Regions from separate parts of the Pantoea sp. Lij88 genome, predicted to be linked through region 3. Evidence: predicted binding sites of a transcription regulator. Region 3 holds the regulator's gene; each other region holds the start of a gene.

Region 1 (10,636 bases), 280 kb from region 3:
AACTGGCTGCCATCCGTCATTTCCACGGTAAAGCCGGGAAACTTATTATTTTCGCTGTAGCGACCATCAGCCTGATACCAGGCAAACACTTTGCGGGTTGGGGCGACCGGCAGGTCAGGGACTAATTTACCGACCCAGGTGCCAGCGCTGACCAGCATTTTGCGGCCCCGGTAGACACCATCGAGGGTGGTAACCTGCTGCAGATCGCCATCGCGACCCAGCTCTGAGACCGGGCAGTTAAACAGCTGCGCACAGCCTGCCTGTTCCGCCAGCTGGATCCAGCTGCGAACCGCCTGTTCACATTTCAGATAGCCGGACTTCGGCTCAAAGACACCCAGATACCCCTCTGGCACATTGATCTGCGGCCAGCGCTTGCGCACTTCATCGGGCTGCATCACCTCAATGTTGAGCTGCCAGCGGGCGGCGCTGTCGATAACGTTCTGGATAAAAGGCGACTGAATCGGCGCAAGGTTGAGTACGCCGCTGCGATGCATGATGCGCTCACCGGCACGCTGTTCCAGCTCATCCCACAGCGTCTGCGCCCGCAGGACCAGGGGAACATAGCGTTCACCTTCACCGTAGGCGTGACGAATCAGCCGGCTCTCGCCATGGTGCGTGCCCTGGGTGTGGGGAGGATGGGCGCTGTCGATCATGAGTACCGATAAACCCGCCTGAGTGGCATAGTAGCCTGCGGCCGCGCCCACTGAGCCGCTGCCGACGACGATAAGATCATAAATCATGGTAACTACGCTCTAAGAGTCAGATAATCAAAAGCATACCAGAAACAGAAACGAAAAAGGCACCCCTGAGGGCGCCTCTTTGATGCGGCAGAAATTAATGCTTATTGAGGAGTCGTTCTATCTGCTCGGCTGATTCTATCTTGGCGATGCCCGCTTCGAGAATCGAGATAAACTGCCTTGCCACATCCGTTGTCAGCCAGTAAGTCGGGCCAACATCCGCTTCTTCTTCTTTTTGATCCTGCGACGACAGCGAGTGCAGGCGGATCATCATGGCGTCATAGCTATCAACGGTACTGATATCCCAGCCCACCAGCGGATGAGTCTGAATAACGTCTTTTCTTCTGTCCATTATAACCTCCTTATTACTCGTTAAACGAAGTGCATGGTGAGGTTCAATGCGGCTTTTTTATTTCAATAGCGAAACAATTATAACAGTAAACCAGGGAATCACTGCTTTAAAAGGCCGTGAGTCAGCTTCTCACAGAATATTTGCGTTTGAAAGGCGGGGAGGAAAAAATAAAATGCCTGATGGCAGGCATTTTAATCACTATTCAATGGGCAGGCAAAAAAGCGGGTTGAGCCGCGTGAGCGTACTCAGAGTGTCGGGGTTTCCGGCACGATGCCGCCGCCGCGTTTTTGCAGTGTTTCTGCCAGACGGGCAAAGTGCTGCTGAAGCTGTTCATCATGGTTTTGATTTTGGGCTTCCAGCGACAGATTGTGCACCAGCAGCTGACTGGCACGATCGTCAAGACAGAAAATCAGACTGGAAAAAGCATTCTCCAGCACCGTTAAACGACGCTGTTGATCACCAATCAGTGCTAACAACTCACCAAAGGTCATCGCCTCTTCCGGTTTATCAGTAGTCATGGTGCGCACCTCCTGTTATGCGTGACGAGCGCAAGGATAGGGCATTGATCATTAAGAGTCTAGATGCTGGAAGGGGGAAGTGCGAGAGGGGAGAAAAGATAAAAAAACCGGGTGGCGACACCCGGAAAAAAAGCACAGTGGCGGTTAATCAGTAATGAACCAGTCGTCAGCGCTTTCCCACGTCTGCTGCAGGATTTCGCTGATCTGGTCGCGCGTCTCTTTTCCACCGCCCAGCACGCTGAGATTGTTGGCACTGGCGTAACGTACCTTGACGTGATTGGTCGAGTCAGGGAACTGTTCATCAATGCGGCGCGATAATTCATCGCTTAACGCTTCAATCGCGCCAGCAGGAAGAGGTCGGGTATTGGATACGGTAATTTCAACGCGCATAATAGCCTCCGGTTAAGATACTGTATATATTTACAGTATCAGCGGGCCGGAGGCAAGGAAAATTATGCGATGCGCCAGTTCAGGGTTTCACCTGCCAGGAACGGCACCAGGGAGTGGCCGCCGAGCGCGATTGATTCTGGCACCTGCCAGGGTTCACGCACCAGGGTAATCGTCCCTTCATTCAGCGGCAGGCCGTAGAAACGCGGGCCATTCTCAGAACAGAACGCCTCAAAATGCGCCAGCGCGTTCAGCTCTTCAAAAACGGTGGCGTAAGCGGGCAACGACGTCGGCGCATTAAAGACGCCGGCACAGCCGCAGCTGGCCTCTTTGAGATGACGCAGGTGCGGCGCAGTGTCGGTGCCGAGGAAGAAGCGAGGATTCCCGCTGGCCACCACTTTGCGCAGCGCCTCCTGATGCACGTTGCGCTTAAGGATTGGCAGGCAGTAGAGGTGCGGACGAATCCCGCCCACCAGCATGTGGTTGCGGTTAAACATCAGATGCTGTGGCGTAATGGTCGCGCCCAGCGTCTCATCGGCATCAGCGACATAGTCAGCGGCATCCTGCGTCGTAATGTGCTCCATCACCACTTTCAGTGCCGGAAACTGGCTGCGCAGCGGCACCATCACTGTTTCGATAAACCGGGCTTCGCGGTCAAAGATGTCGATATGCGCATCGGTGACTTCGCCGTGGATAAGTAGCGGCATACCGAGCTTCTGCATCCGCTCCAGCACGCGGGCGATCGATGCGATATTGGTCACGCCATGGCTGGAGTTAGTGGTGGCGTGCGCCGGATAAAGCTTGGCCGCAGTAAACAGACCGGCGGTGAAGCCACGCTCAAGCTCATCGGGATCCAGCGAATCCGTCAGATAGCAGGTCATCAGCGGCGTAAAGGCGTGATCGGCCGGCAGCGCCGCCAGGATGCGGTCGCGGTACGCTTCACCTGCCGCCACGCTGGTCACCGGCGGCACCAGGTTAGGCATCACAATGGCACGACCATTCACCGCGCTGGTATAGGGCAGGACCGTTTTGAGCATCTCATCGTCACGCAGATGAATATGCCAGTCGTCAGGGCGACGCAGGGTAAGTTGCTGAGGTTGTGCTGTCATCAGTGAAGCTCCGGCAGAAGGGAAACAAAAGGGCTGTTTTGGCCGGGGTATAAGCATAAGGATTCAGGCAACCGTTTGCACCTGCTTTTTATGCCGATAAAGAAAAACCGCGCCAGGGGCGCGGAGATTGGGGTTACTGCGTAAAGGGGATGACCAGTTCGCCGGGTTTCACTTCCAGCCCTTTGGCAAACTTCTTCGCCAGCGACTCACCTTTACTGCGATCAGCGCTGAGAGTATAAGCCGGGTTCTGATCGAAATAGCTTTTCAGCGACTGATTCAGGTAAGGGGTCAGCGTCTTCATGATGGAGGCCATTTTTTCCGGTGCAACCTGCGCATCAACAATCTCCAGATCGCGCAGATAGATGGCACCCTGCTGCTGGTCATAGACCGGCTGAGCCCGCATCTTCAGTTGCATATCGGCCTGCTGCGGGCCAAACAGCGAGGTCACGTTGATTTTTGCGTTGCCGGAGAGTGTCACTTTACCCGGATCTTCACGACCAATCTGACTGCTCAGGTTGTTCAGCACAATGTGCGCGTTAACCAGTCCGGAAACGCCAATATCTTTCTCGTAGTTGTTGTGCTTCTGCAGCGCCTGATTCACTTCCTGTTCGCTGATCGTGTATTGCGTCAGTTGATTACAGCCGCTCACCAGCAGTGCGATCAACAGGGCTGTCAGCCCGAAAAAACCCTTTTTCATCGTTCTTTATCCTGAATATCAGAGCCAGTAAACAGGCCATAGCCTGCCTGAATGCGTGGCGGGTGTCATCAGGAAAGAGATGAGAAACGCCGCAGCGTCTCTCATCCGGGCAGGGTTAGTGGGCTATCGAGGAGAGCAGATTCACCTGGGTCTGTTTGGCCATATTATCGCGGTAGTCAGCGACCCGTGCGGGCCAGTCGATACCCGCTACCAGCGTCAGCGAGCGCAGCAGCGGGAAGAGGTTAAAATCATCTTCCGACAGCTCGCCGTTCACCGCATTGGGCTGTTCGATTAATTTGTCCAGCTTGCGCAGATCCTGGCTGACATTTTTAATCAGCCCGGCTGAGTGGCTTTTCAGCGTATCGAAATCACCGATGCTGGCCTGTTTTTTGGTGCGGAAATAGTCACGCGCCTCCGGCGTGGCGAATTCGGCAAACGCGGCGTCTGCGATGCGCGGCAGCAGCAGTTTATTGACGTAGCTGTTCATGTGACGCAACCACTCGGCTATCGCCGGATTCAGCGCGCCGGTAATCAGCGGCTTGCGATCCTGCTGATCGACATAGTGCACAATTTCCATGCTCTCAGGCATCGCGCTGCCATCCTGTTTCTGCAGAATCGGCGCCATTTTCTGACCGATCAGGTGTTTCGGCGTCTCTTCATCGTCGTTGAGCATCACTACCAGCTCAACCGGCTTGTTTTTCAGGCCAAAAATCATTCGCGCTTTAACGCAGAAAGGGCAGTGGTCATAAATATAGAGCTTCATCCTGATCTCCCGTGTTCAGAGGTTGACTGTTTAACAGAATGAATCAATTCATCCTGTTTTCGGGCGCGTAAAAAGTATGGAAGAGATTCCCCCACAGGGCAAACCGGGCTGGCCCGCGCATGACTGAAACCGCCGCCAGCACCAATTGTTGACCGCTGGGATAACAGAGCAAAATCAACCTGTTTATGGTGAAACCGCTGTAACGTTTTACCGCAGCCCAGGCGGCGGTTATAGTGAAAGCCGGGTAATGACGGCTCATCTCTATCAGCCATTGATTTCAGGAGTCAGGATGTTTGGCTATCGTTCTGCCGCGCCCAGGGTGCGATTAACCACCGATCGTCTGGTGGTCCGTCTGGTTCACGAACGTGATGCCTGGCGAATGGCAGATTACTATTCGGAAAACCGCCTGTTTTTAAAACCCTGGGAGCCGGTGCGCGATGACAGCCACTGCTACCCGTCGGGCTGGCAGGCACGGCTCGGGCTGATTTCCGACATGCATAAGCAGGGAACGGCCTTCTATTTTGTTCTCATGGACAGCGATGAAACCGAAGTGCGGGGCGTGGCGAACTTCAGCAACGTGCTGCGCGGATCGTTTCACGCCTGCTATCTCGGTTATTCACTGGGTGAAAAGTGGCAGGGACAGGGTCTGATGTTCGAAGCGCTGCAGGCGGCTATCCGCTATATGCAGCGCCAGCAGCACATTCACCGCATCATGGCGAACTACATGCCGCACAACCAGCGCAGCGGCGATCTGCTGGCGCGACTCGGTTTTGAGAAAGAGGGATACGCAAAAGATTATCTGCTCATTGACGGACGCTGGCAGGATCACGTGCTGACAGCGTTAACCCTGCGGGAATGGACGCCTGACCGGCGTGGATAAGTGTGAGGATGCGAGCATGAAGATGGTTTTATCGGCGCAGGCATTGCGCGTACTGGGCTGCCTGCTGGAGAAGCAGGTAACCACCCCGGAGCAGTATCCGCTGTCACTGAACGGTGTTGTGGTGGCCTGTAACCAGAAATCGAACCGCGAGCCGGTAATGGAGCTGAGTGAGAGCGAGGTGCAGAATCAGCTCGACCTGCTGGAAAAACGGCATCTGATCACGGCCAGCAGTGCCGCCGGGCAGCGGGTGGTGAAATATGAGCAGCGTTTCTGTAACTCCGCCTTTGGCACACTGAAGCTCAACAGCGCGGAAGTCGCCGTCCTGACTCTGCTCCTCTTGCGCGGCCCGCAGACGCCGGGCGAGTTACGCACCCGCAGCGGTCGCCTGCACGAGTTCAGTGATGTCAGCGAAGTCGAGCAGACGCTGGAAGGCCTGATGCAGCGCGACGACAGTGCGCAGGTGATCCGTCTGGCGCGTGAGCCTGGCAAGCGCGAAAGCCGCTTTATGCATCTGTTGGGCGAGGAAAGTGATCAACCGCAGGCCGACACCGACGCGCCGGAAGAGCAGGGCGATCTGGCGGCGCGTGTCGCCACACTGGAGCAGCAGGTCGCGGCGCTTAAGGCCCAACTTACCCAACTGCTGCAACCGGAGAGCTGAGATGACATTACGTATTGGCGTGGTGGGATTAGGCGGTATCGCACAGAAAGCCTGGCTACCGGTGCTGTCGGCCGCAACAGACTGGACGCTGGTGGGCGCATTTTCTCCGAACCAGGCCAAAGCCCGCCCGATCTGTGACAGCTATCGCATGCCATGTTTTGGTTCGCTGAATGATCTGGCTGCTGCCTGTGACGCGGTCTTTGTCCACAGCAGCACTGCCACGCACTATGACGTCGTCAGGGCGCTGCTGCTGGCAGGAAAAGATGTCTGCGTTGATAAGCCGCTGGCTGAAACCCTGGAGCAGGCGGAGGCGCTGGTAGCGCTGGCGGAAAAACGCCAGCGTAAACTGATGGTGGCGTTTAACCGCCGGTTCGCCCCGCGCTATCAGCAGCTGTGGGCGGAGATGGCTGGCGCGGCTTCTCTGCGGATTGAAAAGCACCGCAGCGACAGCGTCGGGCCACAGGATCTCCGCTTTACCCTGCTCGATGACTACCTGCATGTGGTGGATACCGCACTCTGGCTGGGCGGCAAGCCGTTTCGCCAGGTGCAGGGGCGCATCGACACCAACGAACAGGGCCAGATGCTCTATGCCGAGCACCATTTCAACGTTGAAGGATTAACGATCACCACCAGCATGCACCGGCGCGCAGGCAGTCAGCGCGAGCGGGTCAGTGCGGTGTGTGACGGTAAATGCATCGACATCAGCGAGATGCGCGACTGGCAGGAAGAAAGTAGCGACGGCCTGCTGATCACGCCACCCCCCGCCTGGCAGAGCCATCTCACGCAGCGCGGTTTCAGCGGTGCGGCGCGTCATTTCATCGACTGCGTACAAAATCAGACGAAGCCTGAAACCAGCGGTGAGCAGGCACTGATGGCGCAGCGTGTGGTGGAAAAGCTGTGGCGTGAGGCGACCCGCGAATAACGCCTTGTAACACTCCGTGCTGGTCATTTCCCTCCGTGGCAGTAGACTGTCGCCGGGCATCCTCAGGTGCCCGCGCTAATTCTCCTTTTTTGCCGATTCTTTTCAGGATGCGCCGTCAATTATGAATTTGTTGAAATCGCTGGCAGCGGTCAGTTCAATGACCCTGTTTTCCCGCGTACTGGGCTTTGCCCGTGATGCCATCGTGGCGCGGGTGTTTGGCGCCGGAATGGCGACCGATGCGTTCTTTGTTGCGTTCAAACTTCCCAATCTGCTGCGGCGTATTTTTGCTGAAGGCGCATTTTCCCAGGCCTTTGTGCCGATTCTGGCTGAATATAAAAGCAAGCAGGGCGAAGAGGCGACGAAACTGTTCCTGGCTTACGTCTCCGGGCTGCTGACGCTGGCGCTGGCGCTGGTCACGGTGGCGGGGATGATTGCTGCGCCCTGGGTCATCATGGTTACGGCCCCCGGCTTTGCCGACAGTCCTGATAAGTTTGCCCTGACCAGCTCGCTGCTGCGGGTGACCTTCCCCTACATTATGCTGATTTCGCTGGCGTCCCTGGCGGGTGCGGTGCTCAACACCTGGAACCGCTTCTCGGTGCCAGCTTTTGCGCCGACCCTGCTGAACGTCAGCATGATTGGCTTTGCGCTGTTTGCCGCGCCGCACTTCCATCCACCGGTCATGGCGCTGGCCTGGGCCGTGGTCGCGGGCGGCGTGCTGCAGCTCGGCTATCAGCTGCCCCACCTGAAGAAGCTCGGGATGCTGGTGCTGCCGCGCCTGAATCTGCGTGATGCGGGCGTCTGGCGGGTGATGCGTCAGATGGGGCCCGCCATTCTGGGTGTCTCAGTCAGCCAGATCTCGCTGATTATCAACACCATCTTCGCCTCGTTCCTGGTGTCAGGTTCGGTCTCCTGGATGTACTACGCCGACCGCCTGATGGAGTTCCCCTCCGGCGTGCTGGGCGTGGCGCTGGGCACCATTCTGTTGCCGTCGCTGGCCAAAAGTTTTGCCAGCGGCAATCATGATGAATATTCCCGACTGATGGACTGGGGACTGCGCCTCTGTTTCCTGCTGGCGCTGCCCAGCGCTGTTGCTCTGGGCATGCTCTCCGGCCCGCTGACCGTGGCGCTGTTCCAGTACGGTAAATTCACGGCGTTTGATGCCCTGATGACGCAGCGCGCCCTGATCGCCTACTCCGTCGGACTGATGGGACTGATTGTGGTCAAGGTGCTGGCACCGGGCTTCTATTCCCGTCAGGACATCAAAACGCCGGTGAAAATCGCGATTATCACGCTGATCATGACGCAGGTAATGAACCTGGCGTTTATTGGCCCGCTGAAACATGCCGGTCTGTCACTGTCAATTGGTCTGGCGGCCTGTCTGAATGCGTCGCTGCTCTACTGGCAGCTGCGTAAGCAAAAGATCTTTATGCCGCAGCCGGGCTGGAGCAGCTTCCTGATCCGCCTGCTGATCGCCGTGGTGGTGATGGCTGGCGCACTGTTTGCCATGCTGCAGTGGATGCCTGACTGGGAGCAGGGTTCGATGCTGTGGCGACTGCTGCGCCTGGCTGCGGTCTGTGCAGTAGGCGGCGGGGCTTATTTCCTGGCGCTGGGGCTGCTGGGCTTCCGGCTGCGCGACTATGCACGGCGCACGACTGTGTAAAGCTTGCCGCAATAAATAAATTCAACGCGCAGGGATCAGGGGCAGAGGAGGAAAGCGTCCCGCGCCATGGACAAAAACGCCGGGAGCGTTTTTGAACAACGCGAAGCGTTGGCCCGGCAACGGGCGCACCTCAGGGATGAGGTGCGTAATCGCGCGGGCCGAGCGGCCAGGGATTGGCTTTAGCGTCTTTCCGATCTGCCCCTATTCCCTGTGCAGGCTCAATTTCAAAGCTAATCATGGTGAAGGAAAAAACGCACCAATAAAAAATCCCGCACCAGGCGGGATTTTTTTACGCTACGTTTCGGTTCAGGCTTTACGGCTTAACGTCGTCTGGCCTTTTCCCATCCCATCCGGGCCATAGAAGGCCTGGGTCTGATGCGGCTTCAGCACTTCAAGCGCATTCTCGGTGTAGCGAATCTGATGCTGCAGCAGCATACCATTATGAACATTGGCATCCTGCAGGCGACGGGAGTGCTGCTGGATACTGTCCCAGCGGCGCGCCATGTCGTTCTGCCCACGATAAGGTGCCGATGTCGCCTGACTCTGTTCAGCGGTGCGGCGCATCTCATCCAGATAGTTGAGCGTGCTGAGCAGCGCGCTTTTATCTTCGGTGATACGCTGCAACAGGTTGCTGTTAATATTTCCGGCCGCCAGTTGCTGCTGCTCTTCTTCCAGCACGGCTGACAGCGACGCCAGCACGTCCTGCATCTTATCTAATGTGGTCTGCAAATTACTCATGGGAATTAATTACCCTCTAAATACGCCTTGGTGTCGGCAATCAGCGCATCGGCGATTTTGCCGGTATCCATCTTCAGTTCGCCATTACGAATGGCGGTTTTCAGTTGTTCAACGCGCTCGACATTAATATCTTTGCTGCTCGGCTGCATCAGCTGCGACTGCGCGCTGCTCAGGCTCACCTGGGCTGCTGCAGGCGTTGTAGCGGCTGCTACCGGGCTGGCGCTCTGGCGCACTTTGCTGTTACCGGACTCACTGCTATCGCGGCTCTGTACGGTGCTGGCGGGTTTCAGAGGTTGCGTTCTGTCAATGCTCATGTTCGGGCTCCTGTACGGTCAGGGGAAGTCTGCCACCTGAATCAGAATAGCGTTTTCGCTTAGTTGATTCTTCTATCGGCAGCACTACGGGCTTCTTTAACACTTTACAGCGTTATAAGAATATTCCCATCCTCTCGTACCTTACCGCTGACAACCTGACCATTTCCCATCCTGACCCGGACCGACTGTGAACGGGCGGCGTTATTCAGCGCCTTGCCCTCACCACTGGCGTCGAATCCGTCGCCGCTGGCAATCACCATCACATTCTGACCCGCCTTGACCCGCCACGGCTGACGCAGCGTAGACGGATTAATCGGCTGTCCTGGCTGGATATCGCGCAGCACGACAGCATCGGCGACCGAGTCCGCATTCAGCAGGGCGCGGGCGGGCAACGTATCAAGGCGGCCGGTCTGCAGAGAGAAATCACTCTCGCTGACGCTGCTGCCCTGACTCAGCAACCGGTTCGCGACCAGATAAGAACCGGTGACCTGAACCTGGACCTGAATATAACGGCGGTTCTCACCGCAGTTTGCCGCCACGCTCATATTCCCCCACAGCCGGCTGTTGCCGGGCAGAGTGAACTGCGGCACGTCACAGGCTGGCCACTGTTCTTTCGGCGTGCGTACCACCACGACCATGCCTTCAGCATGCTGGGCGTCACGCGCTTTAAAAAATTGATTCAGTTGTGCATTGAGATCCCCGGCAGAAGCTGGCAGGGCGATCACGACCAGCAGACTGGTCAGCAGGGTCAGATATCGACGCATTGTGCATTTCCTCACTGATGATGGCGACGAGTGTAACCGTTAAGAAAAATCCTCAATTGTCAAAATAGCGGTCATTTGGGTCGCTATTCAGACGATGACGGCTTGCTTTTTCAAATTAAGCTGCGAACTCAAAATTC
Region 2 (10,636 bases), 1.2 Mb from region 3:
ATCAATGGCGACAGGGCGCGGATCGGACGTCCGCCGGAAGCGGTGCTCGACATTCTTTAAAGGCCGAGCGTCTCTTTAACAAAGGGAATGGTGAGTTTACGCTGCGCGCTGATCGAGGCGCGATCAAGCCGATCCAGCGTATCAAACAGCGTGCGCATTTCACGATCCAGTCGCTTCAGCAGGAAGCGACCCACATCTTCCGGCAGCTCAAATCCGCGTAATCCGGCACGCAGTTGCAGCGCCTGCAGTTTGTCTTCATCAGAGAGCGGCTGCAGTCGATAGATCTGTCCCCAGTCCAGCCGTGAAGCGAGATCGGGCAGCTGCAGATTCAGCTGGCGTGGCGGACGATCGCCGGTAATAAACAGGCGCGTATTGCCGGTTTCCAGAATACGGTTATAGAGATCGAAGATCGCCATTTCCCACTCCGGCTCGCCTGCAATGCATTCGATGTTATCGATGCAGACCAGCGACAGCTGCTCCATCCCTTCCAGCACTTCCGGTACAAACCAGGTGCGTTTATCCAGCGGAACGTAACCGACCGCTTCGCTGCGCGCTGACATTTCGGCGCACGCGGCGTGCAGCAGATGGCTCCGCCCACCGCCTTCGCGTGACCAGAAGTAGAGATAGCTGCCATGTTGTTGATTGAGAGCGCCTTTCAGGGCGGCAATCAGCGACGGGTTTTCCCCCGGCCAGAAGCTGGAGAAGGTTTCATCGTCAGGTAAATAGAGTGGCAATGACAATTGTGCCGGCGTGTTCAGAAGCACCTCAGCAAGAGAACAAGCAAAAAATCGGGGGAAGTCTAACACAGTTTTCAGAAAGAGATGAATGGGGCGTCCCTGCCCCGGATCCTGTCAGGCTCACTGCGATCAATGCTCGCGCGGTTCCTCAGCCTCCAGCACTACTTCTTCCGGACGTAGCCACGAGATCACCCGGAAGATCAGCGCAAGGCCGACACCCACGATCGTCGCCAGCGCCATGCCTTTCAGCTCTGCCGCGCCGATATGCACCTTCGCACCGCTGACGCCAATGATCAGGATCACCGAGGTGAGGATCAGGTTCTGCGCTTTGTTGTAATCCACTTTGGATTCGATCAACACGCGGATACCGGATGCGCCAATCACGCCATACAGCAGCAGCGACACGCCGCCCATGACCGGAACCGGGATCGCCTGGATCACCGCCGCCAGTTTGCCGACGCAGGAGAGCAGGATCGCCAGAATCGCCGCGCCACCAATCACCCAGGTACTGTAGACGCGGGTAATCGCCATCACACCGATGTTTTCACCGTAGGTCGTATTCGGCGTGGAGCCAAAGAAGCCGGAGATCACGGTCGACAAGCCGTTGGCGAACATCGAACGATGCAGGCCAGGGTCGCGAATCAGATCTTTTTTCACGATGTTGGCAGTGACCACCAGATGACCGATATGCTCGGCGATGACCACCAGCGCCGCAGGCAGAATCGTCAGCATCGCCACCCACTCAAAGCGCGGCGTATAGAAGGTGGGTAGCGCAAACCACGGGGCTTTGACCACGCCGCTCCAGTCAACGATGCCCATAAACGCAGAGAGCAGATACCCCGCTACTACGCCCACCAGAATCGGGATGATCGCCAGGAAGCCACGGAACAGCACGGAACCGAAGACCGTGACGCCCAGCGTGACCAGCGAAATCAGCACGGTTTTACTGTCGGGCGCGCTGCCTTCTGCGGGCAGCAGGCCGGCCATATTCGCCGCCACACCCGCCAGTTCCAGACCGATGACGGCGACAATCGCGCCCATCGCCGCAGGCGGAAACATCACGTCGAGCCAGCCGGTGCCGGCGCGTTTCACAATCAGCGCCACGATACAGAACAGCACGCCGCACAGGATAAATCCGCCCAGCGCCACCTCATAACCCAGCGGCAGCAACAGCAGCACCGGCGAGATAAAGGCAAAGCTTGAACCGAGGTAGGCGGGAATTTTGCCTTTACAGATAAAGAGATAAATCAGTGTGCCGACGCCGTTGAATAACAGCACCGTCGCCGGGTTGATGTGGAACAGAATCGGAACCAGTACCGTGGCACCAAACATGGCGAACAGGTGTTGCAGGCTGAGTGGAATGGTTTGCAGTAACGGCGGTCGTTCACTGACGCCAATGGCGCGACGAGTCATCATTTATCCCCTTATGTTTTTTTATCCCCGGAGATTCGCGCCTCTGGCACAGCAGCAGTGAAGCCGGTGCGCCTTGCGGCAGACCGAATCCTTTCGGGGCGTTTTTTTTGCCAAAAAAAAGCCGACTCTCTGGTCGGCTGTGCGATTTATTTGGTTCCGAAAATCTTGTCCCCGGCATCGCCGAGCCCGGGAATGATGTAACCCTTTTCGTTCAGTCCCTGATCCACTGACGCAGTGTAAAGCTCGACGTCAGGGTGCGCTTTCTCCAGCGCGGCAATCCCTTCTGGTGCGGCAACCAGAACCAGCACTTTGATGCTGGTGCAGCCCGCTTTCTTCAGCAGGTCGATAGTGGCAATCATGGAGCCACCGGTCGCCAGCATCGGGTCGACCACCAGCGCCAGGCGCTCTTCGATGTTAGAGACCAGCTTCTGGAAATAGGGAACCGGCTCCAGAGTCTCTTCATCACGGTAAACACCGACCACGCTGATACGTGCGCTGGGAACGTGCTCCAGCACCCCTTCCATCATGCCCAGGCCGGCACGCAGGATCGGGACCACCGTGATTTTTTTGCCTTTGATCTGATCGATCTCTACCGGGCCGTTCCAGCCCTCAATGGTGACGCGCTCTGTTTCCAGATCGGCGGTCGCTTCGTAGGTCAGCAGGCTGCCCACTTCAGAGGCCAGCTCGCGAAAACGCTTTGTACTGATATCATGCTCACGCATCAGGCCCAGTTTATGTTTGACCAGCGGGTGTCTGACTTCCACGATCTTCATTGGTGTTCTCCCGGAATGAGTTGAGCTAAAAAAAATCGCGGGATTATACCGCCTTTTGCGCTCTGCGCCACCTGCTCTTGCGCAAAGCCGCGGGATTTACCAGGACAAAGAGAGGATTAATGAAAATCGCCTGATGCGCAATCCCGGACTCGCAAACGTTTGCCTGCACTGATAGAATTGCCGCGCTTTATTTTAAACCACCAACCGCAATTCGCGTGGGGACCTCGCAGTGACCGACAAAACCTCTCTCAGTTACAAAGACGCCGGTGTGGATATTGATGCTGGTAACGCTCTGGTTGACCGTATTAAAGGCGTAGTGAAAAAGACGCGTCGCCCGGAAGTGATGGGTGGACTGGGCGGTTTTGGTGCGCTTTGCGCGCTGCCGCAAAAATACCGTGAACCTGTGCTGGTCTCCGGCACCGATGGCGTTGGCACCAAGCTGCGTCTGGCGATGGATCTCAAACGTCACGATGCCATTGGCGTTGACCTGGTCGCGATGTGCGTTAACGACCTGGTGGTTCAGGGCGCTGAGCCGCTCTTCTTCCTCGACTACTACGCCACCGGCAAACTGGATGTGGATACCGCCTCTGCGGTGATCACCGGCATCGCCGAAGGTTGTCTGCAGTCGGGTTGTGCGCTGGTAGGCGGTGAAACCGCTGAGATGCCAGGCATGTATCATGGCGAAGATTACGACGTGGCCGGTTTCTGTGTCGGCGTGGTGGAAAAGTCAGAAATTATTGATGGCAGCAAGGTGCAGGATGGCGACGTACTGATCGCCCTCGGCTCAAGCGGCCCGCACTCCAACGGCTATTCGCTGGTGCGCAAGATTCTGGAAGTCAGCAACACCGATCCGCTGGCGGAACAGCTGGAAGGCAAACCGCTGGCCGATCATCTGCTGGAACCGACCCGCATCTACGTGAAAAATATCCTGAGCCTGATTGAGCAGGTCGATGTGCACGCTATCGCACACCTGACCGGCGGCGGCTTCTGGGAGAATATTCCGCGCGTGCTGCCTGACAATACCCAGGCCGTCATCGACGAGAAGAGCTGGCAGTGGCCGGCGGTCTTCAGCTGGTTACAGCAGGCGGGCAACGTCAGCCGTTTCGAGATGTACCGTACCTTTAACTGTGGCGTCGGCATGATCATTGCCCTCAGCCCGGCTGATGCGGACAAAGCAATTGCGCTGATGCAGGCCGCAGGCGAGAAAGCCTGGAAGCTCGGCGTGATTAAAGCGTCTGATGCCGAAGAGCGTGTGGTCATCAACGGATGAAGAAGCTGGTTGTACTGATTTCCGGCAACGGAAGTAACCTTCAGTCCATCCTTGACGCCTGTGAAAGCGGGCGGATTCACGGCAGCGTCGTTGCCGTGTTCAGCAACCGTGCCGCCGCTTATGGCCTGACGCGGGCGCAGGAGGCGGGGATTCCCGCCCACGCGCTTACCGCCAGCGACTTCGCTGACCGCGAAGCCTTTGATCGTCAGCTCATTGCTGAAATCGAAGCCTACCGTCCGGATCTGATTGTGCTGGCCGGTTATATGCGCATTCTCAGCAGCGCTTTCGTGGCGCATTTTCACGATCGCCTGCTGAATATCCACCCTTCCCTGTTACCGAAATATCCGGGTCTGCATACCCATCGTCAGGCGCTGGAAAATGGCGACAGCGAACATGGCACGTCCGTGCATTTCGTGACGGACGAACTGGATGGCGGTCCGGTGATCCTGCAGGCCAAAGTTCCGGTCTTTCCTGGCGACAGTGAAGCGGAGATTACCGAGCGGGTGCAGCATCAGGAGCACGCGATCTATCCGCTGGTGATCGGCTGGTTTGTCGAGGGTCGTCTGGCGATGCGTGACGGCAAAGCCTGGCTGGATGGCGAACCGCTGCCGCCGCAGGGCTATGCTAACGATTGACGCACCGGAAGCCAGGGCTTCTTATGAAGTACTGGCAGAGTAAAGGCTCAGGGAGCCTATGCCCTCCGTAAAGACGCAAAAAATGCCATCCATGGCAGCTCAGCGCGGGCGATTACGCACCTCATCCCTGAAGTGCGCCCGTTGCCGGGCCAACGCGTTGCGTTGTTCAAAAACGCTCCCGGCGTTTTTGTCCATGGCCCGCGATGCTTTACTACGGGCATAGGCTCCCATCGCTTTAAGCATATGAGCCGTCTGACACAAAAACCTGTTTTGCTCCCGTTGCTGGCTCAGCCGTAACGCCCCGTAATGTAATCTTCAGTCCGTCGCTGCTTCGGCGCGGTGAAAATCCGGTCGGTCTCATCAAACTCCACTAACGCGCCCTGATGCATAAACGCGGTGTAATCTGACACGCGCGAGGCCTGCTGCATGTTGTGCGTCACCAGCACCAGCGTGAAGTGCTGCTTCAGCGTGGTCATTAACTCTTCAATCACCAGCGTGGAGATGGGGTCCAGCGCGGAGGTCGGCTCATCCAGCAGCAGCACTTCCGGCTCAATCGCAATCGCGCGGGCAATCACCAGCCGCTGCTGCTGTCCGGTTGAGAGCGTCAGCGCATTCTGTGACAGCTGATCTTTGACCTCACTCCACAGCGCGGCTGCACGCAGCGCACGTTCACAGGCTTCGTTAAGCACACGCCGATCGCGTACACCCTGCAAACGCAGCCCGTAAACCACATTTTCATAGATCGATTTTGGAAACGGATTGGGCCGCTGGAACACCATGCCGACCCGACGGCGCAGCGCGGAGAGATCCTGCTCCGGCCGCAGGATCGGCTGCGACCCCAGCAGCACATCCCCCTCTACCCGACAGTGATCAATCACGTCATTCATGCGATTAAAGCAGCGCAGCAGCGTCGATTTGCCACAGCCCGACGGGCCAATCAGCGCGGTAATCCTGTTTTTTGGCACCTGCAAAGAAATATCCTGCAGCGCCTGGCGCTCGCCATACCACAGCGACAGATGGTTAACGGTCAGCGCGATATCCGTGTCGGACGTCATAGTCATAGCCTGTTATTGAGTCATAAGGCGATAGCGTTCACGCAGACGGTGACGCAGGCCCATCGCCAGCATATTAAGCGACAGAATAATCAGCACCAGCAGCAGCGCGGTGGCGAACACCAGCGGCCGGTCAGCTTCAATATTCGGACTCTGAAACGCCAGATCGTAAATCTGGAAGCCCAGATGCATAAACTTGCGATCCAGATGCAGATAAGGAAACACCGCATCGACCGGCAGTTCCGGCACCATTTTTACTACGCCAACCAGCATCAGGGGCGCGGTTTCACCGGCGGCACGCGCCACTGCCAGAATCAGGCCGGTCAGCATGGCCGGCACCGCCATCGGCAGCACCACGTTCCACAGCGTTTCTGCCTGGGTCGCCCCCAGCGCCAGCGAGCCCTGCCGCAGGCTGTTGGGGATGCGCGATAAGCCCTCTTCGGTCGCCACAATCACCACCGGCAGCGTGAGTAACGCCAGGGTCAGTGACGCCCACAGCAAGCCCGGCGTGCCAAAAGTGGGATTGGGCAGCGCGCTGGCGAAGAAGAGCTGATCAATGGTGCCGCCCACCAGCCAGACAAAGAAGCCCAGACCAAACACGCCATAAACAATTGAGGGGACGCCCGCCAGATTGACCACCGCGATGCGTACCAGTCTGGTCAGCGCATTGCGTCCGGCATATTCGTGCAGCCAGATGGCGGCGATGACGCCCAGCGGCATCACCACGACCGACATCAGCAGCACCATCAGCACGGTGCCAAAGATCGCCGGAAACGCCCCGGATTCACTTTCGCCCTCGGCAGGTGAGTCACTGACAAACCGCCACAGCTGATGCAGAAAATGCCCGGTTTTGCCGGTCAGCGTCATCGCGTTCGGCTTCCAGCTGTCGACAATTTCGGTCAGCGGGAGCGCATGTTCGGTGCCCTGCACATCCCGCAGAATTAACATGTCACGCTGACTCTGCAGTTGCAGAGAAGCCAGGGTCTCACTCAGCTGATTAAAGCGGCGCTGCAACGCGGCCTGATTGGCCTGATATTCCGATTCTGCCTGCAGATCAAAGCGCCCGGCAGCACGGTTGGTGGCCGCCTGCTCATCCAGCTGCTCACGCTGGCTATTGATGCGCGCCATATCAACGCGGCGAATCTGATTAGCCTGCCGCACCAGCATCTGCACCTGTGCGAGCCGCTGATGCAGCAGCGCATCGGGATCCTGCGCAGTTAACTCTTCATTATCTTCACGCAGGCCGACAAACCAGCCATAGGCCTCACCGTGGCTGCGGCGTTGCAGCACCATGACATCCGCTGGCTGGCTGACATTCGCAGCCGCGCGGCTGTAGACGACGCGGAAATCGGGTGCGTCCCAGTCACGGTTACCGGTTTTGATCAGATAACGGTTCACCAGGCCGCCGCTGTTACCCTGCTCATCGGCCGGAGCCGGAAAGCGTCGCTGATGTTCCAGGGTTTCGCCCAGCAGGCGTGTTTCGCCACCTTCAGGCTGACTGAACGTATAAAGGTCCACGCGCTGCGGCCAGAAAGCGCGCACGCCCTGCCAGGCCAGCAGCCCGATCAGCAGCGTAAAGGCCAGCAGGCAGACGGCGACGGCACCGGCGGTTAACCAGCGCCAGCGGTCATTCTGTCGCATCGCCTTCATGCCTGCTCCTCGTGCTGGCTGTAGCGCTGACGCAGTCGCTGACGGATCAGCTCGGCAACCGTGTTAATCACCAGCGTAAACAGCAGCAGCATCAGGGCGCTGAGAAACAGCACGCGATAGTGGGCACTGCCCGCTGCCGCTTCCGGCATCTCAATGGCAATATTGGCGGAGAGCGCGCGCAGCCCGCTGAACAGGCCACCTTCACTTTGCGGTGTGTTGCCGGTCGCCATCAGCAAAATCATGGTTTCTCCTACGGCCCGTCCCAGACCAATCATCAGGGCGGCAAAAATACCGGCGGACGCACCAGGCAGCACGACGCGGGTCAGGGTCTGCCATGGCGTCGCGCCCAGTGCCAGCGAGCCCTGCCCCAGCGCCGCGGGCACGCTGAACAGCGCATCTTCAGAGAGGGTGAAAATCAACGGCACCAGCGCAAAGCCCATCGCCAGCGCCGCCACCAGCAGATTGCGCTGCTCGTAATGCGGCAGCCAGTCGCCCGCATCCGGTATCACCAACGTGGGCAGCCACAGCGTCAGCAACGTGACCAGCAGCAACAGCGGCAGCAGAAGCAGCACCTCACGGCCGGGCTGACGCCAGCGCGGCGGCAAACGTGCGCTGAACACGCCGCACAGCAGCAGCGAACCCGCCAGCGTCAGCGGCAGCAGCAGCACGCCCACCAGTGCCTGACCAATATGCGGCGCGAGCCAGATCCCGGCAATCAGCCCCACCACGACGCTCGGCAGCGCGCCCATCATCTCGATTGCCGGTTTAACCCAGCGTCGCAGGCCTGGTGCCATAAACCACGCGGTGTACATTGCCGCAGCCAGCGCCAGCGGCGTAGCAAACAGTAGCGCAAGACTGGCCGCTTTCAGCGTCCCCATCACCATCGGCATCAGGCTGAACTTAGCCTGATAGCTGTCACCGGCCGCGGTCGATTGCCAGACCCAGTCGGGGCCGGGGTAGTTTTCATACCAGATTTTTTGCCAGAAATTGCGCCAGGTGACGTCCGGCCACGGATTGTCGAGTCGCAGCGTCTGCCAGCTTCCCGGCCGCTCAATCAGCAGGCTGTCGCCACGGGGAGAAAACTGCGCCTGCACAATGCCAGGCTCCAGCTGACGCTGCAGTATCGGGCCATTCTGCTTGCTGGCGAACAGGCGCAGCATCCCCTGTTTACTGAGCGTCGCAAACACACGCCGTCGTGATTCCGTCACCAGAATCGTCTCGCCATCGCTGTCGGCAAAGGTCCGGATACGCTGCAGGCGTGGCCCCTGATCGCTGGCAATCGCGAACCACTGCGTGACGCCGCTGTGATCCTGAATCAGCAGGCTTCGGCCACCCACCAGCAGATGCAGACTGGTCGGACGCGCCGGCAGAGTGTGGGTTTCGCGCAACACTGCCCGGTCATCATCAAGTTGCCAGACCCGCAGCAGAGTGCCTTCGGTGGTATAGAGCAGATCGCCGGATGGCGAGAGCGCCAGCAAATCCAGCTGACGTTGTGGCAGCGGAATAATCGAGGCCTGGCGATCGGTGCCCAGCGTCAGCACCCGAAGTCCCGCCTCGGTGAGTGCGGCAATGCGCCACTGACCTGCATGGCGCGTCGCCAGCGCCATCTTCGTCACCGCGCCATCGGGCAGATGAAAAGGTTTGTCGCCCAGCGGGAAACGCCACTGATGGTCGGTTGTGGGCTGCATCAGCGTCAGCGCGCCCTGCATATTCAGCAGCAGCGTCTGCCCATCGGCACTCTGCACGGCGTCATCGGGTGCAGGGGTCAGGGCCAGCGCCGGTTCTGCAGGCTGACCATCCAGCGGAATAAAACGGGCCGCACCGCGCGCGCTGATACGCCAGCCAACATTGCCCTGATTACCAATCGCTAAGGCTGGCGCACGATCCCAGAGTTGCTGACTGGCCGCCACTTGCAGGCCTGGCGCATTAAACAGCGGTAACACCACGCCAATCAGCCAGCAGAACAGCAGCAGCATCAACAGCAGGATCGCCACGCCACAACAGGTGACCAGCCGCCGCGTCAGACGGTCAACGGCACGACGCTTGCGATCGCTGAATTGGACAGGAATGTGGTTTGCGCTCATGCGGTTCCGGTGGCAGCCTGAAATAAGCCGCTATGTTGCCCGTAGCCGATTGATAAGACAACTCCTGGCGTTGGACAACGCTGCCATACTCTCGCCATAATGTTGGTGGATACTGGATCTTCAGTCCTGCAACCGCTAAATGGAGTGAGAATGGGTCAGGTAAAGCTTTATATTGAAAAAGAATTAAGCTGGTTATCCTTTAATGAACGGGTTTTGCAGGAAGCAGCAGACAAAAGCAATCCACTGATTGAGCGGATGCGCTTTCTGGGGATCTACTCCAACAACCTCGACGAATTCTATAAAGTGCGTTTCGCCGACCTCAAACGCCGCATTCTGATTGGTGAAGAGCAGGGTTCTGCCAGTACGCCACGCCATCTGTTTAAGAAAATTCAGCAGCGGGTGATGAAGTCCGATCTGGAGTTTGATGCGCTTTATAACGATCTGCTGCTGGAGATGGCACGCAATCAGATCTTCCTGATCAATGAACGTCAGCTCTCAGCCAATCAGCAGGCGTGGCTGCGCCACTATTTCAAACATGAACTGCGCCAGCATATCTCGCCGATCCTGATCACCCAGGAAACGGATCTGACCGAATTCCTTAAAGATGACTACACCTATCTGGCGGTTGAGATTATTCGCGGTGACAATATTCAGTATGCGCTGCTGGAGATCCCATCCGACAAAGTACCGCGTTTCATCAATTTACCGGCAGAGCCGCCGCGCCGCCGTAAGCCGATGATCCTGCTGGACAACATTTTACGTTACTGCCTGGATGACATTTTTAAAGGCTTCTACGACTACGACGCGCTCAACGCCTATTCAATGAAAATGACGCGTGACGCCGAGTACGACCTGGTCACGGAGATGGAATCGAGCCTGCTGGAGCTGATGTCCTCCAGCCTGAAGCAGCGACTGACGGCGGAACCGGTGCGTTTTGTCTATCAGCGCGATATGCCCGACACGATGGTGTCGCTGCTGTGCCACAAGCTTTCTATCTCTAACCTGGACTCCATCCTGCCAGG
Region 3 (10,636 bases):
GCTGGCGTTTACCGGTATCGACCCGAGTAATCCGCTGCGCGGCGCAGTCAGTGAATATGACGCGCTGCACGCCATTTTCAAAATGGTGCGCAAGGGCATTAAAGACAGCGGCTGCAATCGCGCCATTATGGTGGCGCATAATGCCACCTTCGACCTGAACTTCATGTCAGCGGCAGCAGAACGTGCCAGCCTGAAGCGCAATCCGTTTCACCCGTTCGCCACCTTTGATACTGCAGCGCTGAGCGGACTGGTGCTGGGTCAGACGGTGCTGGCGAAAGCCTGTATTGCGGCGGGAATGGAGTTTGACAGTACGCAGGCACATTCGGCGCTCTATGACACTCAGCAGACCGCGTCACTGTTCTGCGAGCTGGTGAACCGCTGGAAACGGTTAGGTGGCTGGCCACTGCCCTTCGCAGAAGGCGACGCAGAAGCCACGACATCCGCATAAGGGATGCCGCAATGAAAAAGGCCGACATGCTGTCGGCCTTTTTTTATTCTGCTTCTTTAAACTTTTCTGCAGTCTCTTTGATCAGCGTCTGCAGTTCACCACGTTGTAACATCTCAACGATGATGTCGCAGCCACCGACCAGTTCACCATCGACCCACAGCTGCGGGAAGGTTGGCCAGTTAGCGAACTTCGGCATCTCGGCACGAATGTCCGGGTTCTGCAGAATATCCACGTAAGCAAAACGCTCACCACAGGCTGACAGCGCCTGTACCGCCTGTGCAGAGAAACCGCAGCTAGGCAGTTTCGGGGAACCTTTCATGTACAGCAGGATCGGGTTTTCTGCGATCTGGCGCTGAATTTTTTCTACAGTACTCATAATTGCCTTCCTTAATTCGTCACTTCGTGTTTGTTTATTGTAGCGACTTCGCAGCGTGACTGAAAATGAGATTTTGACCGCTGCCCGATTAAATCGCCATCATTGTTAAGTCCTGCTTCGGGACGCCTGATTTCCTGTTTATTAACAGCTGGTAACAGTTTAATAATTCGTAATAATTTCGTTGATATAAGACGCTGAAAATGTTCATTTTCAGCGCGATTGCGTGGGTTGCAAAGATTAATATTAAAAGGCATTACAGTTTTTAAACGAACTGGACTAGAATGGCCTGGGCGCTGATCCTGGATCAGATTAATCTCAACTTTGTCGCGGTGCGTAGTGGCCCTGACAACTTAACTAATCAACGGACTATGCGTTTAATCATTACGCTTTTCATGCTGGCCTTTGCGCAACTGTTTTTCAACGTCGCTGCTGCTTCCCCGCACGCGCCGGTGAACGTCAGTTCGCATAAAGCAGAAAAAAAGAGTGCGCGCGACGATGAGCGCCGCAAGCGTCGCCAGGTAAAAACGGTGACCAAAAAAACTCGCCTCAGCCCTGTTCAAAAACTCAAAACTAAAAAACAGAAAAAAGTCGAACTCACTGCTAAACAGACGCCTGCTAAGAAGACCTCGCTCAAAACCGCCCGTATCAGCAAAACAAAAGAAAAAAATAAAGAGAAGAAACGCTATGGTCATCAGCGCCAGCTGAAAACGGCTGAGGTTATCGCCAGCGAGCCAGGCACCATTAAGATGAGTAAATCCCACCGTCAGCGCTATCAGAAGGCCCGTGAAACCGCGATGACCAAGCTGATGGGCCAGTTGGGTAAACCGTATCAGTGGGGCGGCACCTCACCTCACACCGGTTTTGATTGCAGTGGTCTGGTCTGGTACGCCTATAAAGATCTGGTGAAGTTTAAGATCCCACGTACCGCTAACGAGATGTATCACCTGCGTGACGCGGCACCCATCAAGCGTGAGTCACTGGAGAAAGGCGATCTGGTCTTCTTCCGTATTAATGGTCGCGGTACTGCGGACCACGTCGGCGTATACCTTGGCGATGGCAAGTTTATTCAGTCGCCACGTACCGGAAAAGATATTCAGATCAGCGCATTAGGGGAAGATTACTGGCAGCGCCACTACATTGGTGCCCGTCGGGTGATGACGCCGAAAACCATACGCTGAGCAGCAGAACAGTCAGAAAAAGCCGGGATAATCCCGGCTTTTTTGTTAGTGCAGAATGGCGGTAAAACTAAAGGCCACAATCATCAGCAGACAGCCCGCAGTGGTCATTAACGCCAGTTTAAGATCGGTACTCATTACATGCTCCTTAGTCACACAATTTGTAGGGTTATGGCATTTTCCCACACGACCCGGTAAAAATCTCGTTTTATCCGTCCAGCCTTGTTAGAATCCCGCCTTTGTTGCGCAACGCGCGCAACTCTGATTCCGTTTGCGCATCTTTTAAGGCGTTTATTCTCCGCCAGCGGCCTGTTTACCGACCAGAAAAGCTGCATTTTTGCGGAAAAATCCCTGAGCAGACGCAAACGTTTAACACTACGCTTATCAAAGATTTAGATAAGCACTGGAGTCCGATTTTCATGGCAACAATCAAAGATGTGGCGAAACGCGCCGGCGTCTCAACGACCACCGTTTCGCACGTCATCAATAAAACCCGCTTTGTCGCTGAAGAGACGCGCAACGCGGTCTGGCAGGCGATCAAGGAACTGCACTACTCGCCGAGCGCCGTGGCGCGCAGCCTGAAAGTGAACCACACCAAAACGCTGGGCCTGCTTGCCACCTCCAGCGAAGCACCCTATTTCGCTGAAATTATTGAAGCGGTTGAAAATCACTGTTTTGACAAAGGCTATACGCTGATTCTGGGTAATGCGCACAACGATCTGCAAAAGCAGCGTGCCTACCTCAGCATGATGGCGCAGAAGCGCGTCGATGGTCTGCTGGTGATGTGCTCTGAATATCCGGACGACCTGTTGCAGATGCTGGAAGAGAACCGCAATATCCCGATGGTGGTGATGGACTGGGGCGAGTCGCGCGCCGACTTCACCGACACGGTGCTGGATAATGCCTTCCAGGGCGGCTATCTGGCGGGACGCTATCTGATTGAACGTGGACACCGTGATATTGGTGCTATCCCCGGCCAGATGGAGCGCAATACCGGTGGCGGACGCCATGCCGGTTTCCTGAAAGCGCTGGAAGAAGCGGGTATCCAGCCGCGTGCCGAGTGGATTGTGCAGGGTGACTTTGAGCCGGAATCGGGCTATCAGGCGATGCAGCAGATCCTGTCGCAGAAACAGCGCCCGACGGCGGTGTTCTGCGGCGGTGACATCATGGCGATGGGCGCGATTTGCGCCGCTGACGAGATGGGGTTACGCGTCCCGCAGGATATTTCGGTGATCGGTTATGACAATGTGCGCAACGCCCGCTATTTCGCACCCGCCCTGACGACCGTACATCAGCCTAAAGCTCAGCTGGGGGAAAAAGCGCTGGATATGCTGCTGGACCGCATCACCAGTAAGCGTGAAATTTCACAAACGATCGAAGTCCATCCCACGCTGATTGAACGTCGTTCTGTGGCTGATGGTCCGTTCCGCGACTATCGCCGTTAATCCTCGCTTAACCACTCCTGATTAAGCGTTTGCGCATCACCCAGATAGCTGAGTAACCAGCCTGTCGCCGGTGATGCGCGATCCTCGGCCCAGCTGACGCAGCAGGGGCTATCCGGGAACGCCACCGGCAGTGTCAGTTCAACCAGATCGCCGCTGTCGAGCAGCGGTCTGGCAAGATGACCCGGTACCATCGCCACACACAATCCCGCCTGCACGCACTCCAGACCGGTCTGCCATTCCGGCACCACCAGCCTGCGCTGGTTATCCAGCGTCCACGTCATACGGCGCGGCAGCGCTCGCGAGGTATCTTCCAGCACCAGTGATGGCCAGCTTCGCAGCGTGTCATCATCGATCTGGCTCGCCTGCGTCAGTGGATGATCGGGCGCGACCACGCAGCGCCAGTTGAGGGTGCCCATATCCCGAAACGCAAAACGCCCGCCCACCGGAATCGCCTGGGTGGCCCCAATCGCCACTTCCACCCGGCCATCGGCCAGCGCATCCCAGACGCCATTAAATACCTCATAGCTGATGATCAGTTCCATATCGGGGAAGTGACGATAGAAATCTTTGACCAGTTGCCGGGTGCGCTGAGGTTTGGCGATACGGTCAACGGCAATACTGAGCTGCCCGCGCCAGCCGTTGGCCAGTTGCTGACACTGACGCCGGGTGGCAAGCATTTTTTTGATGACGCTTCGGCCTTCCCGGACAAAATGCTCACCCGCCGGCGTCAGCACCACTTCACGATGTTGACGCTCAAACAGCGGCACCGCCAGCCAGTTTTCCAGCTGGCGCACGGTGTAGCTGATGGCAGAAGGCACCCGATGTAGCTCCTGCGCGGCAGCGCTGAAGCTGCCCCCACGCGCAACCGCGTCAACCACCTCTAATGCATATTCAGACCACATAATCTGCCTTCAAAAATTTTAACAGCAATCGGCAAATATTACCGTTTCACAGCAGCAAACGCACCTTTTACACTCTGCCGCGTTTATCCTGCAAAAATGAGAATGAGATGTTGTCGAACAAAGGATTCATGCCCTACCTTGCCCTGCTGAGCATGCTCGGCTTTTTAGCCACGGATATGTACCTGCCCGCCTTTGGTGCGATGCAGCAAACCTTTAATACCTCACCCGGTCTGATCAGCGCCAGTATGAGTCTCTTTCTGGGAGGCTTCGCCGTGGGTCAGCTTTTCTGGGGACCGCTTTCCGATCGCATTGGCCGCAAGCCAGTACTGCTGGCCGGACTGGCTATGTTTGGTATCGGCTGCGCGGGCATGCTGTGGGTGAATGATATTTATCTGATGCTGGCGCTACGGTTTGTTCAGGCGATTGGTGTCTGTGCTGCGGCCGTGAGCTGGCAGGCGCTGGTAGTGGATCGCTACCCTGCCGCACGCGCCAACAAAGTCTTCGCCACCATTATGCCGCTGGTTGCGCTCTCTCCGGCGCTGGCGCCGTTGCTGGGTGCCTGGCTGATTGGCCACTTCCACTGGCGTTCGATTTTCCTGGTACTGACCCTGATTGCGGTAGCGCTGATTCTGACCACGCTGCGTCTGCCCACCGTTCGCAAAGCCGCCGGCGACAAAAAGGCGCAGCCGGGCTTCTTTACGCTGCTGAAATCTCGGGTCTACAGCGGCAACGTGCTGATCTACTCCGCCTGTTCCGCCAGTTTCTTTGCCTGGCTGACCGGCTCGCCATTTATTCTGGCGGACCTGGGGCTCTCACCCGCCGATATCGGCCTGAGCTATGTCCCACAGACTCTTGCCTTTTTAATCGGCGGATTCGGCTGTCGCGCCCTGCTTAACCGCTTCAACGGTGCTCAGTTGCTTCCCTGGCTGCTGGGCGTCTACAGCCTGAGCATTCTGGCGCTGTTTGCTGTTGCGCTTGCAGGCAGCAGCACGCTGGTGAGCCTGATGGTTCCGTTCTGCGGTATGGCACTGGCTAACGGCGCGATCTACCCGATTGTGGTTTCCAGTGCACTGATGCCCTTCCCGGATGCCACCGGTAAAGCGGCCGCGTTGCAGAACACTCTGCAGTTAGGACTCTGCTTCGCCGCCAGCCTGGCAGTATCGGCCGGTTTAACCCAGGCTCTGTTTACCACCACGCTGATGATGACGGTGACTATTGTGCTCGCACTGCTCGGTTACGTTATGCAGCATGCCGCAAGCGCACAAACTGTTGTTGCCTCTGCACAACCTGCCTGCCAGGATAATCACTGACACACAGACTTTTTAGTTAGCGCCCTAACAATAAGTCATTGAATATTGACCCGCGTGAGAATATACTCATCCGGGTCAACAAATCTGTAATAAATCAACAATATAATAACGTAATAATCTGATTGGCACCCTGTTGCCGGGACGGTATTTGTGCGCGTTATTCCTACCCTACCGACCTGCTGCAGGCTCTTCCAGTCCTCTGTATCACACAATAACCGGTGTGCGGAGTCATCCGTGACGTTTCTCAATACCTGACGAAATTGGCTACTCTTTGTTCAGGTTCAGATTGGACAGGTGGTGGAAAAGCTATGAGTTCATCTTATGCAGAAGCAGTGAGCCCTGAAGAGAACCATTGGTATCGCATCGTTCATGAACTGCTGGAAAAAGCGGATATTGAAATCAATGGTTCACGTCCCTGGGATATCCATGTTACTCATCCCGGGTTTTTTAAGCGTGTTCTGCAGGAGGGTTCACTTGGGCTCGGTGAGAGCTATATGGATGGATGGTGGGAGTGTGACCGGCTGGATATCTTCTTCCACCAGGTGCTCAGACATAAACTCGATCAGCAGCTTCCTCATCACTTTAAAGATACGCTGCGCATTGCCGCTGCCCGCTTAACCAATCTGCAGTCAAAAAAACGGGCGTGGATTGTCGGTAAAGAGCATTACGACCTGGGTAACGACCTCTTTTCACTGATGCTCGACCCGTACATGCAGTACTCCTGTGGCTACTGGAAAGAGGCAACGACGCTGGCAGCGGCGCAGGAAGCCAAGCTGGATATGATCTGCCGTAAATTAGCGCTGGAACCCGGAATGTCGCTGCTGGATATCGGTTGTGGCTGGGGCGGGCTCGCGGAATTTGCCGCACGTCATTACGGCGTGAAGGTGCATGGCGTGACGATTTCCGCTGAACAACAGAAACTGGCGCAGCAGCGCTGTAGTGGATTAGACGTCACGATTCTGCTGCAGGATTATCGCGATCTGAATGAGCAGTTTGATCGCATCGTTTCGGTGGGGATGTTTGAGCATGTCGGGCCGAAAAATTACGCCACTTATTTTGATGTGGTCGATCGTAATTTAAAGCCTGACGGTATTTTCCTGCTTCACACCATTGGTGCGATTAAAACCGATATGAGTGTCGATCCCTGGATCGATAAATATATCTTCCCCAATGGCTGTCTGCCTTCGGTGCGTCATGTGGCGGATGCCAGCGAGCCCCATTTTATTCTGGAAGACTGGCATAACTTTGGTGCTGATTACGATAAAACCCTGATGGCCTGGCATGAACGCTTTCTGCAGGCCTGGCCCGAGCTGGCTGATAAATATGGCGAACGTTTTAAGCGGATGTTCTCCTATTATCTGAACGCCTGTGCCGGTGCTTTCCGGGCGCGTGATATTCAGCTGTGGCAGATTGTGTTCAGTCGGGGTGTTGAGGGGGGATTACGGGTGGCGCGGTAGGGAGTGTCAGTTTGTTAAGAGGGTGATGCGGTGCTGAAGGTGTTAAAAGACTGGCCTGTTTTGAGAGTGGAACTGCACAGGGAACACAGTCAGATCGGAAAGTCGCAAAACCCGTCATCCCTGACATGCCCGGCCCGCGCGATTACGCACCTCATCCCTGAGGTGCGCCCGTTGCCGGGCCAACGCGTTGCGTTGTTCAAAAACGCTCCCAGCGTTTTTGTCCCAGCCGCGGGACGCTTTCCTCTTCTGACTGTGTTCCCTGCGCTTCAGGCTATTATACCGCTGCCAGAATCACACGGTTTGGCTTTCCAGCAGTCTTTGCGGGTTATTAACTTTCGGAGGCAGGCTGGCCGGTCAGCATACTCATCGCCGCTGCGGCATCGCGCTGTGCTAACACCCGCTCAACGGTCTCTACGATTGCCTGCGTGTGCGGATCGATCTCAATATTGACCCGATCGCCAAACGTCTTCGCGCCCAGAGTCGTACGCTCCAGCGTTTCCGGGATCAGATAGACGCAGAACTTGGTCTTCGTCACATCCCCCACCGTCAGGCTGATACCGTCGATGCCGACGAAACCTTTATGCAGAATATATTTCATCTGCGTCGGATCCTGAATTTTAAACCAGACTTCGCGGTTATGTTCTGACTGAATAATTTTGCAGATTTCAGCGGTGGTCATAATATGACCTGACATCAGATGGCCGCCTATTTCATCGCTGAATCTGGCTGCACGCTCAATATTGACCACGTCGCCCTGACGTAAATCGCCAAGGTTAGTCACCCGCAATGTCTCTTTAATTAAATCAAAACTGACGCGGTCGCCTTCAATTGCCGTCACGGTTAAGCAGCAACCGTTATGGGCTACCGATGCGCCCAGCGCCAGACCCGGTAACAGGTCTTCCGGCAGTCGGACAGTGTGGGTACGAAACAGTTCTTTCTCTTCAATGGACACGATTTCTGCGGTGCCCTGCACAATACCGGTAAACATAGTCTTTGCCTCTGCGAAGTTTACGCTAGTTTATCACAGCTCAGGTCGGCTGTTAGATTTCAGCCCGCGCAGCCTCTTTATTGGGTGGCAAAACGCATTGTGTGACAAAGATTGGCGAATAGTGTTACGCCAGTTACACTAGCTCGCGCAATTTCCTGGGCTTTTCTGCCCTTTTAATTCATTCAATAAGTCAGGTGTTAACGTGCAGAAGTATTTAACAGAAGCGCGTCAATTGCTGGCCCTTGCGATTCCGGTCATCCTTGCTCAGGTGGCTCAAACCGCAATGGGATTTGTGGATACCATTATGGCCGGCGCAGTCAGCGCCACGGATATGGCCGCCGTTGCTGTCGGCACCTCTGTCTGGCTTCCGGCCATCCTCTTTGGTCATGGTCTTCTGCTTGCATTGACGCCCACCGTTGCGCAACTCAACGGTTCAGGTCGCCGCGAACGCATCGGCGAACAGATTCGCCAGGGATACTGGCTCGCCTTTTTCGTCTCACTGCTGATTATGGTGCTGCTGTGGCATGCCGGTTATCTCATCCGGGCGATGCATGACATCGATCCGGCGCTGGCGCTGAAAGCAGAGGGCTATCTGCATGCCCTGCTGTTCGGCGCGCCTGGCTACCTCTTCTTCCAGGTGCTGCGCAATCAGTGTGAGGGGCTGTCAAAGACCAAACCCGGCATGGTGCTGGGTTTCCTGGGGCTGATGTTCAACATCCCGCTTAACTATGTCTTTATCTATGGCCACTTCGGCATGCCAGCCCTGGGCGGTGTCGGCTGCGGCGTAGCGACCGCCTCGGTCTACTGGGTGATGTTTATCTGCATGCGCTTCTGGGTGCGCCGGATGGGCAGCATGCGTGATATCCGGATGGAAAGCCGCTGGTCTCCGCCTTCGCGTCCGATTCTGAGCCGCCTGATGACGCTGGGATTGCCGGTGGCGCTGGCGCTTTTCTTTGAGGTCACGCTGTTTGCCGTTGTCGCGCTGCTGGTTTCGCCACTGGGCATCGTTAACGTGGCCGGTCACCAGATTGCGCTGAACTTCAGTTCACTGATGTTCGTTTTGCCGCTGTCGCTGGGTGTCGCAACCACCATCCGCGTCGGGTATCGTCTGGGTCAGGGCTCCACCGAGCAGGCCCGGGTTGCGGCCTGGACGGCTCAGGGTGTTGGCATCAGCATGGCGGCGCTGACGGCCATTTTTACCGTCACGTTCCGTCATCAGATCGCCCTGCTCTACAACGACAATCCCGACGTGGTAACGCTGGCGGCACAGCTGATGATGCTGGCGGCGATTTATCAGTTCTCTGATTCGATTCAGGTGATTGGCAGCGGGATCCTGCGCGGCTATAAAGATACGCGATCGATATTCTTTATTACCTTTATCGCCTACTGGCTGCTGGGACTGCCGGCGGGGTATCTGCTGGCGCTGACCGACTGGATTGTGCCCCGGATGGGACCGGCGGGCTTCTGGTGCGGCTTTATCATCGGCCTGACTTCGGCTGCGATTATGATGCTCTGGCGCATCAGACGGTTACAGCAATCCCCGGCTGAAATCATTCTGACGCGCGCCGCGCGATAGCCAAAAAATGCGGGTCAATCATGGCCCGCAATGACGAAAAAAACGACGGTTAGCACAGTTGCTGCGCAGTCATGGCGAAAAAACTATTTTCCCCTTGCCAGGCTTACACGCTGCCGTTAATATTCGTCCCCGCTGTCGCCCTGACAGCATGTTGCGCTCTTAGCTCAGTTGGTTAGAGCACCACCTTGACATGGTGGGGGTCGATGGTTCGAGTCCATTAGAGCGCACCAAGTGCGTCCGTAGCTCAGTTGGTTAGAGCACCACCTTGACATGGTGGGGGTCGGTGGTTCGAGTCCACTCGGACGCACCAATATTTATCAGATTCAAAATGCGCTCTTAGCTCAGTTGGTTAGAGCACCACCTTGACATGGTGGGGGTCGATGGTTCGAGTCCATTAGAGCGCACCACTTTCAGAATTTCCTCAGTTTGCGCAACTCCACTTTTATTGATCTGCATCGCTCGCCCCCTCAGCTTTTTGATTGGTTTTCGCATACTTAGCGTCTATACTGTCCCGCGTTGCTTACTTGAAAGGTTTCAGCGATCACGTGCATACTGCGATAACTCAAATGATTTGCGCAACAACAGCGTGGTGGTTACCAACCGTAACCGCACAACTTCCCTGCACGCCTGGCCTTCGTCACCTATTCTTATTCAGTACTGCCCTTTTCAGTCTCAATCAGAAATGTCACTTCGATGCGCTGCCATCGAATTCCGCCCTTATTCATCCATCACAACTTACAGAAAATCCGTCATGAAAAAGACTAAAATCGTTTGTACAATCGGCCCGAAAACCGAATCCGAAGAGATGCTGACTCAGCTCCTTGAAGCTGGCATGAATGTTATGCGTCTTAACTTCTCTCACGGCGACTATGCTGAGCATGGTCAGCGCATCACTAACATGCGTGCCGTAATGCAAAAAACCGGCCGTCAGGCCGCGATCCTGCTGGATACCAAAGGTC

What was found. Region 3 encodes PurR, which represses purine synthesis genes. Its sites were predicted from a motif close to CANGCAAACGTTTGCNTG; they were not measured.
Region 1: the regulator PurR is predicted to act here: its motif matches at 3,168-3,185, upstream of pyrC (dihydroorotase).
Region 2: the regulator PurR is predicted to act here: its motif matches at 3,072-3,089, upstream of purM (phosphoribosylformylglycinamidine cyclo-ligase).

The regions. Positions count from the first base shown of each region.
Region 1 covers NZ_CP118269.1:2,522,657-2,533,292, reverse strand. The annotation lists gene solA (N-methyl-L-tryptophan oxidase) at 1-740, opposite strand, end outside; gene bssS (biofilm formation regulator BssS) at 835-1,089, opposite strand; gene PU624_RS15625 (hypothetical protein) at 1,335-1,607, opposite strand; gene dinI (DNA damage-inducible protein I) at 1,752-1,997, opposite strand; gene pyrC (dihydroorotase) at 2,060-3,103, opposite strand; gene PU624_RS15610 (lipoprotein) at 3,237-3,800, opposite strand; gene grxB (glutaredoxin 2) at 3,916-4,563, opposite strand; gene rimJ (ribosomal protein S5-alanine N-acetyltransferase) at 4,853-5,443, shown strand; gene PU624_RS15595 (YceH family protein) at 5,460-6,101, shown strand; gene PU624_RS15590 (Gfo/Idh/MocA family protein) at 6,103-7,023, shown strand; gene murJ (murein biosynthesis integral membrane protein MurJ) at 7,145-8,683, shown strand; gene flgN (flagellar export chaperone FlgN) at 8,990-9,421, opposite strand; gene flgM (flagellar biosynthesis anti-sigma factor FlgM) at 9,427-9,735, opposite strand; gene flgA (flagellar basal body P-ring formation chaperone FlgA) at 9,840-10,499, opposite strand.
Region 2 covers NZ_CP118269.1:1,081,121-1,091,756, reverse strand. The annotation lists gene arsC (arsenate reductase (glutaredoxin)) at 1-60, shown strand, start outside; gene hda (DnaA inactivator Hda) at 57-758, opposite strand; gene uraA (uracil permease) at 867-2,150, opposite strand; gene upp (uracil phosphoribosyltransferase) at 2,297-2,923, opposite strand; gene purM (phosphoribosylformylglycinamidine cyclo-ligase) at 3,153-4,193, shown strand; gene purN (phosphoribosylglycinamide formyltransferase) at 4,190-4,828, shown strand; gene pstB (phosphate ABC transporter ATP-binding protein PstB) at 5,116-5,883, opposite strand; gene pstA (phosphate ABC transporter permease PstA) at 5,896-7,530, opposite strand; gene PU624_RS08930 (ABC transporter permease subunit) at 7,527-9,614, opposite strand; gene ppk1 (polyphosphate kinase 1) at 9,765-10,636, shown strand, end outside.
Region 3 covers NZ_CP118269.1:2,242,305-2,252,940, forward strand. The annotation lists gene rnt (ribonuclease T) at 1-448, shown strand, start outside; gene PU624_RS14260 (Grx4 family monothiol glutaredoxin) at 492-827, opposite strand; gene PU624_RS14265 (C40 family peptidase) at 1,193-2,002, shown strand; gene cydH (cytochrome bd-I oxidase subunit CydH) at 2,048-2,137, opposite strand; gene purR (HTH-type transcriptional repressor PurR) at 2,419-3,444, shown strand; gene punR (DNA-binding transcriptional activator PunR) at 3,441-4,346, opposite strand; gene punC (purine nucleoside transporter PunC) at 4,454-5,656, shown strand; gene cfa (cyclopropane fatty acyl phospholipid synthase) at 5,965-7,113, shown strand; gene PU624_RS14295 (riboflavin synthase subunit alpha) at 7,442-8,101, opposite strand; gene PU624_RS14300 (MATE family efflux transporter) at 8,304-9,677, shown strand; tRNA gene PU624_RS14305 (tRNA-Val) at 9,831-9,907, shown strand; tRNA gene PU624_RS14310 (tRNA-Val) at 9,911-9,987, shown strand; tRNA gene PU624_RS14315 (tRNA-Val) at 10,008-10,084, shown strand; gene pykF (pyruvate kinase PykF) at 10,429-10,636, shown strand, end outside.